Regions from separate parts of the Peribacillus sp. FSL M8-0224 genome, predicted to be linked through region 2. Evidence: riboswitches for the same ligand, from Rfam matches in the RefSeq annotation. Region 2 holds a riboswitch; each other region holds the start of a gene.
What was found. A riboswitch is a leader RNA that binds a small molecule or an ion and turns the genes downstream of it on or off. The one in region 2 is predicted to bind S-adenosylmethionine.

Region 1 (3,133 bases), 2.4 Mb from region 2:
AATTTCCTCACAGATTTCAAAAATCTCAGGCAGACAATGTGAAATGAAAATGATTGCCACGCCTTTTTGCTTTAACTCATTTACAATTCGAAAAAGTTCCGTCGTCTCCGTATGACTTAACGGAGCAGTTGGCTCGTCGAGAATCAGGAATTTGCATTCTGTCGAAACGGCTCTTGCTATCAGGACCATCTGTTTTTCAGCCAAGGTAAGGTCTCTAACCAGCTTTTTCGAAGGGACATGAATTTTCATATCTTCAAGAATAGAAGTGGCTTTGTTGTGCAGTTCTTTCCATTGTACCCTTTGTTTTTTTCCCATGTTTTGGACCATATCATTCAACATTACATTTTCCCCAACTGTTAAATAAGGGATGAGGGCGGTATCCACTTCCTGATAAACTATTTGAATGCCCTGTCCCTGAGCAGCTTTTGGCGAGCGGATATCCCACTTCATCCCATCAATAAAAATGTCACCTGAATAATGAACATGGGCTCCCGATAAAACTTTCATTAACGTCGATTTCCCTGCTCCGTTTGCACCGACCAATGCGTGGGCTGTTCCTGATTGTACGGAAAAATCAACATCACTCAGCGCCTTCACCCCCGGAAATTCAATCGAAATCTTCTTCATTTCTAGTTGCTTGCCCATGTCCATTCCCCCTTATAGAACAGACACTCCCTTCGCTGGAAAGAGAGTGTCTCTTTTTATTTTTTATAATGATCTTTCAAAACCTTCATCCAATCTTCTTCAAATTCCGTCGATACCCCCCAGCCATCGACAATATCAGACAGGTTTGCCATGTTTACCGCTTCTTTTGAAGCTTGGATTTGCTTTTGCGAAATAAGTGATGCCTCCAAATCATATGTTTGCGGCGTTTCTTCGCCAGCTAATTTTTTAGCCAATATCCTCATATTCACTGCACCGATCAACTTGGGATCGACTGCTGCCGTGTAGGACCATGAGCTATCAGCCGATTGGATCTCCTGGAGATCTGCGTTCGAAACATCAATTCCATATATCTTTACTTCATCGCGGCCCGCTTCTTTAATCGCCCGGGCTGCACCGATAGCAAAGGCATCCCATGTTGCGAAAATGGCATCCAATTTACCTTTAGGGTATTTATTCAGCATTGCGGCTACAGCATTTTGTGTCTGCACCGAAGTATCAGCGGATGCCACTCCGAATCTTTCGACTTCTTTAATCCCAGGATTTTCTTTTAATTTTTCCTGATAGACTGCATTTCTTCTTACCATTGGAGGAAAACCATCCACCCAAAGATATGCAATTGCCGCTTCACCTTTCTGTTCTTTTATCAGTTTATCGAAAGCCAGTGTTGCCAGCGCTTCATCATCTTGTGAAGTTAATGTCACGCCCTCTATTTTAGATAGATCGCTTATTGAATCGAATGTGACAACGCTTTTACCTGCATCAACCAACTTCTGAACGTCATTTACAGTTGCGGCATCATCACCATGTGAAATGATATAGCCGTCGTAATCTTCCTCCAAAGCCTGTGCTATCGCATCATGGAATTTAGCCGTATCACCATTGGCTGTGTACGTATCCACTTGAAACCCCAGTGCTTCTCCTTCTTCTTTCGCCCCCGCCAGGTATTGGGCAGTATGATCATCACCGCCAATTTTACGGATCACCTTGATTTTGGCTCCATCGCCATCAGCAAATCTCTCCGGGACATTTTCAAATGATACTTTTTCTTCTTTCTTCGATTCTGTGGAACTCTGCCCTGCAGAGCAACCCGTTAAAAGCAAAGCCGAAGCGATGGCAGAAATGAATATCCCTTTAATAGACCTTCTCATCTTGTTTCCCTCCATGTTTTCTCATTAGTCTTATCAGTTAAGTCGGTGTAAATCCCAAAATAAAAACCTCTCTAATATAGAGAGGTTTAATCGGCTGTTTTGCAGACTTTTCCCTCTCTTATCTGTCAAAACATTTCTGTTTTGCAGGATTTAGCACCAATTCCTAATGGAACGGTTGCTGGGCATCTTAGGGCCAGTCCCTCCGCCACTCTTGATAAGAGATATATTGTGTTACGTTTTCGTAATTATCACTTTATAGGGATATAGTCGTAAAGTCAATAGATTTTTGAATATTTGAAATGTTTCCCGTTATTTTTATTTTCTTTGAAGCTGGGCTAGACGCTTTTTCTCGATTTTTTCAAGCCTCTCCAACTGCCTTAATTTCACTTCGAACAACGTGATCGGATCACGGTAAACCTCAGGATTTTCTTTCATATGCTCCAATGCAGCCTGGTAGTCTTTTATTTCAGTCTGCGTCTGCTCTATCGTTTTTTGAAGTAAGGCAAATGAACTGCGATAGAAAAGTGAGATGTCCCGATCCAATGATTTTTCAAACAATCCAAATTGGGTTAGAAAACGTTCCGTGATCATTTCGGCAACATCCAGGTAATCTTCACTTTCCAGGTATTTCTTGTAACGATTGTACATATTGGCCTTATTTTGCGGTATCGCCCCAAATAGCTTCCCTGCTCCTTTAAGCAGCAATTGTGATGGAGTCCTGCGCAAAAGGATATTAACGTTTTCGATGCGGATACTGCTTGTCATCCGGTCGGCATCACGACGCCAGTCATCCAACACCCTGAAGTCACCTGCCAGTGTAATCCGTTCTTCTTTGTATAATTCATTGAATCCGGCACTCATCTCATCCATGAACTGCTGGCTTTGTGAGAACTCCATTTGGGAACTGGCAATCCAGTCTTGAAGAGAACGGTAATATTGAGGCATGATCTTGTCAGAAATGAAGTTTTGAATCCGCTCATTCATTTCCTGGTTTAACTGTACATGGACCTGACTGAAATCACTGCTTTCCGTTAACGATTTAGAGCAATCCCTCAGTAATTCAGGAATTTTTGAATAAAGCTGACTTTTCACTTCGTCCTTAAGCGAACGATACGACCTTATGATATTTTCACTTTTTTCTTTTTCCAGATCAGCCAGTTGATTGACCGCTCCATTCAGTTTGACTTCCATCTGCTCATTCCACGAGATGGAATGCTCGCATTTCCGCTCATTGGCTGTCCGTTTTTCTAATAGATAAGATAAAGTTTTACGAATGAATGCCAGGATTTTTTCAGATCTTCTTTCCTTCCAATTATCAT
Region 2 (3,133 bases):
ACATTATGAGATCCATCAACAAAAAAAGGAGCCATATTTTACTTCTGAACGAATTAAGAGCATTGCTCAACTTTTGGTATATGGTATTCATGGGAAACAAAATCATACATAATGAAACGGTCATATTTAAGGGCATGAGCATCAAGCCGTAAATATGACCGTTTCTTTTTTCATTCAGAGTAGATGTCCAGAGTGTAAGATTTGACTTATATTTTTCAGACAATTACGATAAATGTATACTTCACGAAATGCTTTAAGAAAATTATATCTGGAAATCTTGTAACATTGGAGGGTATCAAATGAGCGATATCGTAATTTTATCAGGAAGTCCGGCTATTCCATCAAGAACGGACATTTCACTAAAACATATTCAATCATTAGTCGAAAATGCAGGATTTACTACAGCTTATTTCTCGATTACGGATTTCTCAGCAGATGATTTATTCCAAGGGAAATATAATAGCGAGGATATCTCAAAGCTTTCAGAGAGAATTCAAGCGGCCAGAGGAGTCATTATAGGTTCACCGGTTTATAAGGCTTCTTATACAGGTGTATTGAAAGCATTGATTGATTTGCTGCCAGAAGGTGCTTTTAAGGGGAAGCCGGTGCTGCCAATCATGATTGGTGGAAGTAACAGGCATCTATTGGCGATTGACTATGCGCTTAAACCATTAATTTCAATATTAAAAGGCGAGCCGCTGCAGGGGATTTATTTTGTTGATAAGGAAATAGATAAACAGAATCCAGAAAACCCGATCAATGATTTGCATTTAATTGATCGCGTCCAGAGTCAGGTTCAAGAATTTGTAGAAGCGATACAGTTAAGAAATTAATGACTTCAATAAATTAATTCCTTCTATAAAAAGACTGGAACCCTAGAAATTTTTTTTAGAATAACACGCGTCAATAATAGGCCTAATAATGAAAATAGACTCATTTTTTTGGAGACTTTATCTAAAAAGACGAGTCTATTTTCGCATTTATATGAACATAAAATCATAAATTGAATAGTGTGTATAAAAATAACAGTTCATCCATAATATTAAACCAAGTTATTTTATAAGAAAACTCCATTGACAAGGATTAAATATATGTTAATATTTAAAATAATAAAACTTATCCAGAGCGACGGAGGGAATTGGCCCTTTGAAGTCCAGCAACCTGCATGATGGATGCAAGGTGCTACCTCCAACAAAATGTTGATCATTTTGGAAGATAAGGTAAAGATATTTACCTTGCGATCTTTCCATCATGGAAAGATTTTTGTTTTTTGTGAAAATTTTAGGCAGACCATAACAATGTAAGTTTGTATGGAATTATATAAATCTAAGAAATTTAAAATAAAATATTCGCGGATTTTCTTAAAGGAGGAACTGGTTTGGATAAAGAGAATCAGCTTGAAGAAATTTTTGAACGACTTCAAGAAATGCTTAATTCAATGAAATATGGATCCATTACACTTATTGTCCAGGATGGTAAAATCATTCAAATGGAGAGAAATGAAAAACTAAGAATTAAATAAGGTATCTGCTGACTAGAAAAACTAGAGGCGGGTTTAACTGATATAAAGAGAGTATTGGTTAGATTCGTCTCTTTTTCCTAGATTCAAATAACCCGGGGAATATTACAACGGGAATTGATCAACAGTTACTCTAACCTGATACAGCAAGTTTTTAGAGGGGGCTACAAAGTTGGCTGCATTAATAAACTATGAAAATTTCAATACAGGGGACTTCCCTGTATTTCCTGCAGACAGTGAGACAAAAGGTGCTTTGGAAGTTCTGCAATGGGCGAATGACCATTATGGAGACAAACTGATTTATGCTTGCAGTTTTGGTATTGAAGGCATCGTGCTTACGGATTTATTGGCGAAGGTCAATCCTTCGGCTAAAATAGTTTTCCTTGATACAGATGTTCATTTTGAGGAAACTTACCAATTGATCGAGGAAGTGAAGAAGCGATATCCGAAGCTTTTGATCGAAATGAAGAAACCTGACTTGACGCTTGAGGAACAAGCGGCGGAATATGGCGATGAATTATGGCTTAGTGATTCCAATAAGTGCTGTAACATCCGTAAAATCGTTCCGCTTACAGATGTGCTTTCATCGGCAACAGCCTGGCTTTCGGGACTGCGGAGGGAGCAATCCGAAACAAGGGCTAAGACCGAGTATATCAATAAGGATAATAAGTTCAAATCAGTTAAAATATGCCCACTCATACATTGGACATGGAAAGATGTTTGGCGCTATGCCCACAAAAATGGACTTCCATATAATGTCCTGCATGATAATGGATATCCGAGCATTGGATGTAAAACGTGTACTGCACCTGCCTTCAATGCAGATGATTTACGCTCAGGCCGTTGGCAAGGAGCTCAAAAAACGGAATGCGGATTGCATTTATCTTAAATAAATAGAAATTATAGGCTTAAATAAATAGAAGCCATAGGGGGAAATTAGCATGACAATCAGTTTACCGCACGGAGGAACATTAATCGATCTTTGGGAACCAAAATATGATTTTAGTAAAATAACGAAGTCAATCGAAATCGATGAAATTGCTTTAAGCGATCTTGAATTGATAGGCACTGGTGCCTACAGCCCGATTAAAGGATTCTTTACAAAAAGTGACTATGAGACAGTGGTGAAGGATATGAGGCTTAGCAGCGGACATGTATGGAGCATCCCGATTACGCTGCCTTTGACCGAAGAAGCTGCAGAAAGCCTTACTATAGGTGAAGAAGTAACATTAACCCATGAAGGTGAAACTTACGGGGTTCTCTCCGTTTCCGATATTTACACTCCAGATAAGCAATTGGAAGCGACATTGGTATATCAAACAGATGATGAGAAGCATCCTGGAGTGAAAAATTTATATAACCGCGGGGATGTATATGTCGGCGGGGAAATAAAGTTGATCAAGAGAATAGAGCGTCCGCTATTTCAAGCTCATTATTTGGACCCAGTCGAGACAAGGAAGGCTTTCGCTGAAAAAGGATGGGAAACGGTTGTCGGTTTCCAAACGAGGAACCCTGTTCACCGTGCACATGAATATATCCAAAAGACAGCATTGGAAATCGTCGACGGTTTATTCTTAAATCCTCTAGTCGGTGCCACTAAATCAGATGACATTC
Region 3 (3,133 bases), 2.5 Mb from region 2:
GTTTTCCCAATTAAAATAGAAAAAACCTTTCTGCATGAGCAGAAAGGCAGGTGAAGAAACAGGCCTTCCTCTCATCTTCCAAAGTGATTAAACTTTGTGTGAATTGGCACCTTTCCAAGGAAATCTCCTTGTCGGTTGCCGGGTTTCATCGGGCACATCCCTCCACCTCTCTTGATAAGAGCTAATATATAGAATATTTGTACATCATTAAGTTCTTTAGTATGGAGAAATTTTATCATAGATAAAAAAGGAGCGCAATGTATATTATTTCTAGTACAAGAATGAACAGGAACTTTACTTAAACCGATTTGGAAGTCAAGGAGACGATATTCGTCGCCTTTTCAATTGCCTGCTCCAAATCTTCTATTAAGTCGTCTACATTTTCAATCCCAATCGATAATCGGACTTGATCGGCACTTACGCCCGCTTTCGCAAGACCCGCCTCATTCAATTGTTGATGGGTCGTACTGGCTGGGTGGATGATCAAGCTCTTCGCATCCCCCACATTAGCCACATGGGACCATAATTCCACCGAATTGATAAGTTTTGCCCCAGCTTCGCGATTACCTTGAATCCCAAATGTCACGACAGATCCAGCTCCCTTTGGCAAATACTTATCCGCAAGGGCTTTATCGGGATGATCCTCATCACCAGGATGTGAAACCCAGGTAACGGCAGGATGGTTTTTTAAATAGTTTATGACAGACTTGGTGTTGGATAGATGCTCTTTCATCCTTACATGCAGCGTTTCAAGTCCAAGCGTAAACTGGAATGCACTTTGGGCACTTAGTGCTGGGCCCAAATCACGGAGTAACTGGACTCGGGCTTTCGTTATGAATGCAGCAGGTCCAACTGCCTCGGCGTATACCAGACCGTCGTAACTTGGGTCAGGCTCCGTGAAGCCAGGGTAGTTCGGCGAGTTCCAATCAAATTTCCCTCCATCCACGATGACACCGCCTAGCGTCGTTCCATTTCCAAGAAGCCATTTTGTAGCGGAATGGATGACAATATCCGCTCCAAAATCAATTGGTTTGCAAAGATACGGTGTCGCGAAGGTATTATCAATGATTAAAGGTATGCCGGCTTCGTGGGCAATTTCCGCTACCGCTTCAATATCGAGCACCCTCAAACTTGGATTTCCGATCGTTTCAGCAAAAATGGCTTTAGTTCTTGGCGTAATCGCCCTTTTGAAGTTTTCAGGGTCATCGGGAGAAACGAACTTCACTTTGATCCCATATTTAGGAAGAGTGTTTTCAAAAAGGTTATACGTACCGCCATATAATGTAGAGGCAGAAACAATCTCATCCCCTGCAGCGGCGATATTCAGGATTGAAAGTGAGATGGCGGCCATTCCGCTTGCCGTTGCCAATCCGCCGATACCGCCTTCCAATAAAGCCATCCTTTCCTCAAAAACACTGACCGTGGGATTATGAAGCCGTGTATATATATAGCCATTCTCCTTTAGGCCAAATAAATTCGCTGCATGGTCGGTGTCCTTGAACAAGTATGCATTGCTTTGGTAGATAGGAACGGCACGGGCACCTGTTTCATCAGCTTGGAGACCGCCATGAACACTTAATGTTTCGAAACGCAACTTTTTCTCTGACATATAATTTCACCTTTTTCTATGGATTTAGTTGGATTTATATGAAATCTGGCTTTTTATAAACAAAAAAACCACTTCAATAAGAAGAGGTTTCAAGAACACACCTCATCTACCAGAGCCAACACTCTGCTGGAATTAGCACCGTATATAAAAATTTATACCGGTTGCCGGGCTTCGTCGGGCCAGTCCCTCCGCCACTCTTGATAAGAACTATTAAATTCTGCCATTACTTAATTCAAAATATAGCATTTTAGATTAAATCAGTCAATGAATTGTTAGAATATTCTTTGTTTTTCTCTTCTCTCATTCAAATGTCAGCAACAAAGAAAACCAACCGCGGTTCTGATTGGTTTCCTAGCTGATTTCCTTAAGCAATCCGTACAAATAAGGAACGGATTGAAAGGCATATATTTTTTTGTGCAGCTGCCCTTCTTTGAAAAGCAATAAGCAAGGAACACTTTCGATTTCATATGATTCGGCAATTGCTTGGACATAGTTCATATTCATTTTGCCTGCCTTCAATTCCGGAAAAAGCTCCAAGGATATCGTCAACATCTTGGAGGCCACCTGACAGGTGCCGCATAAAGGTGTATATAAATATAAGCAAAAGGTTTCCCCATTTTCAACAGCAAGCTTACACTCTTCTTCTTTCCATTCTTGCATCAATTAGTCGTTCACCCTTTGACTTAGAAATTTCATTTTCACATTCATATTGGCAGATAGGAGCACAGTTGCGATATGATGTTCGGGTGAGCTCTCCACTTCTTTGTACATTTTATTAATATACAGGTGGTTCGCTTCCGGCATTTCCCTTCGGAACTGCTTCCGCAGCTTTTCTCCTGATTCATCTGCGTCAAAAAGGAGATAAACATCACGGTCCATCAATTCATCCACTAATTCATCCAGCTTAGTTAATGATATGGTCCCATTCGTACATATTATTTCCACATCTTCATTTAAAACGGAGGCAACTTTTCTTCTATCGGAACTGCCTTCTACAATGATCACTTTATCGAATTCGCCCCACTCCATGTCATCACTCCATCTCACGAATTATGTGCGCAACTCACCCACTGTACAAATGAAAAAGAGAGCAGGCCTTTTCAGTCCCCCCTCTCCTTTCTTTTTAACCGTTGATTAAACTCTCATACTCTTCAGCGCTCATCAAGTTTTCAATATCACTGACATTAGATGGTTCAAGCACGACCATCCATGCCTTTTCATAAGGAGACTCATTTACATATTCAGGGTTGTCACTTAAATCTTCGTTTACTTCAACAACCTTGCCACTGATAGGTGCATAAAGCTCAGAAACGGTCTTAACGGATTCAACACTTCCAAATGGTTCGTTCGCTTTCAATTCATCGCCGATTTCCGGAAGCTCAACGAATACGATGTCCCCAAGCTCGGACTGTGCGAATGCCGTAATTCCAATGCGCACTGTTCCATCTTCCGTTTTGACCCATTCATGTTCTTTAGTGTAACGAAGTTCTTTTGGTGTTGTTGTCATAATTAACCCTCCATATG

Region 1: it holds a riboswitch for S-adenosylmethionine, as region 2 does, so the genes downstream of both, MKX49_RS00180 (sugar ABC transporter substrate-binding protein) here and MKX49_RS11595 (YezD family protein) in region 2, are expected to answer to the same signal.
Region 3: it holds a riboswitch for S-adenosylmethionine, as region 2 does, so the genes downstream of both, MKX49_RS23750 (O-acetylhomoserine aminocarboxypropyltransferase/cysteine synthase family protein) here and MKX49_RS11595 (YezD family protein) in region 2, are expected to answer to the same signal.

The regions. Positions count from the first base shown of each region.
Region 1 is NZ_JBBOOJ010000001.1:35,264-38,396, reverse strand. Features, by position in the region: gene MKX49_RS00185 (sugar ABC transporter ATP-binding protein) at 1-645, opposite strand, end outside; gene MKX49_RS00180 (sugar ABC transporter substrate-binding protein) at 702-1,814, opposite strand; SAM riboswitch class I at 1,930-2,035, opposite strand; gene MKX49_RS00175 (GTPase domain-containing protein) at 2,130-3,133, opposite strand, start outside.
Region 2 is NZ_JBBOOJ010000001.1:2,411,750-2,414,882, reverse strand. Features, by position in the region: gene MKX49_RS11605 (TetR/AcrR family transcriptional regulator) at 1-112, shown strand, start outside; gene ssuE (NADPH-dependent FMN reductase) at 300-833, shown strand; SAM riboswitch class I at 1,114-1,222, shown strand; gene MKX49_RS11595 (YezD family protein) at 1,379-1,522, shown strand; gene MKX49_RS11590 (phosphoadenylyl-sulfate reductase) at 1,692-2,408, shown strand; gene sat (sulfate adenylyltransferase) at 2,461-3,133, shown strand, end outside.
Region 3 is NZ_JBBOOJ010000001.1:4,871,547-4,874,679, forward strand. Features, by position in the region: SAM riboswitch class I at 69-181, opposite strand; gene MKX49_RS23750 (O-acetylhomoserine aminocarboxypropyltransferase/cysteine synthase family protein) at 299-1,609, opposite strand; SAM riboswitch class I at 1,709-1,816, opposite strand; gene MKX49_RS23755 (thioredoxin family protein) at 1,961-2,269, opposite strand; gene MKX49_RS23760 (toprim domain-containing protein) at 2,273-2,638, opposite strand; gene gcvH (glycine cleavage system protein GcvH) at 2,733-3,116, opposite strand.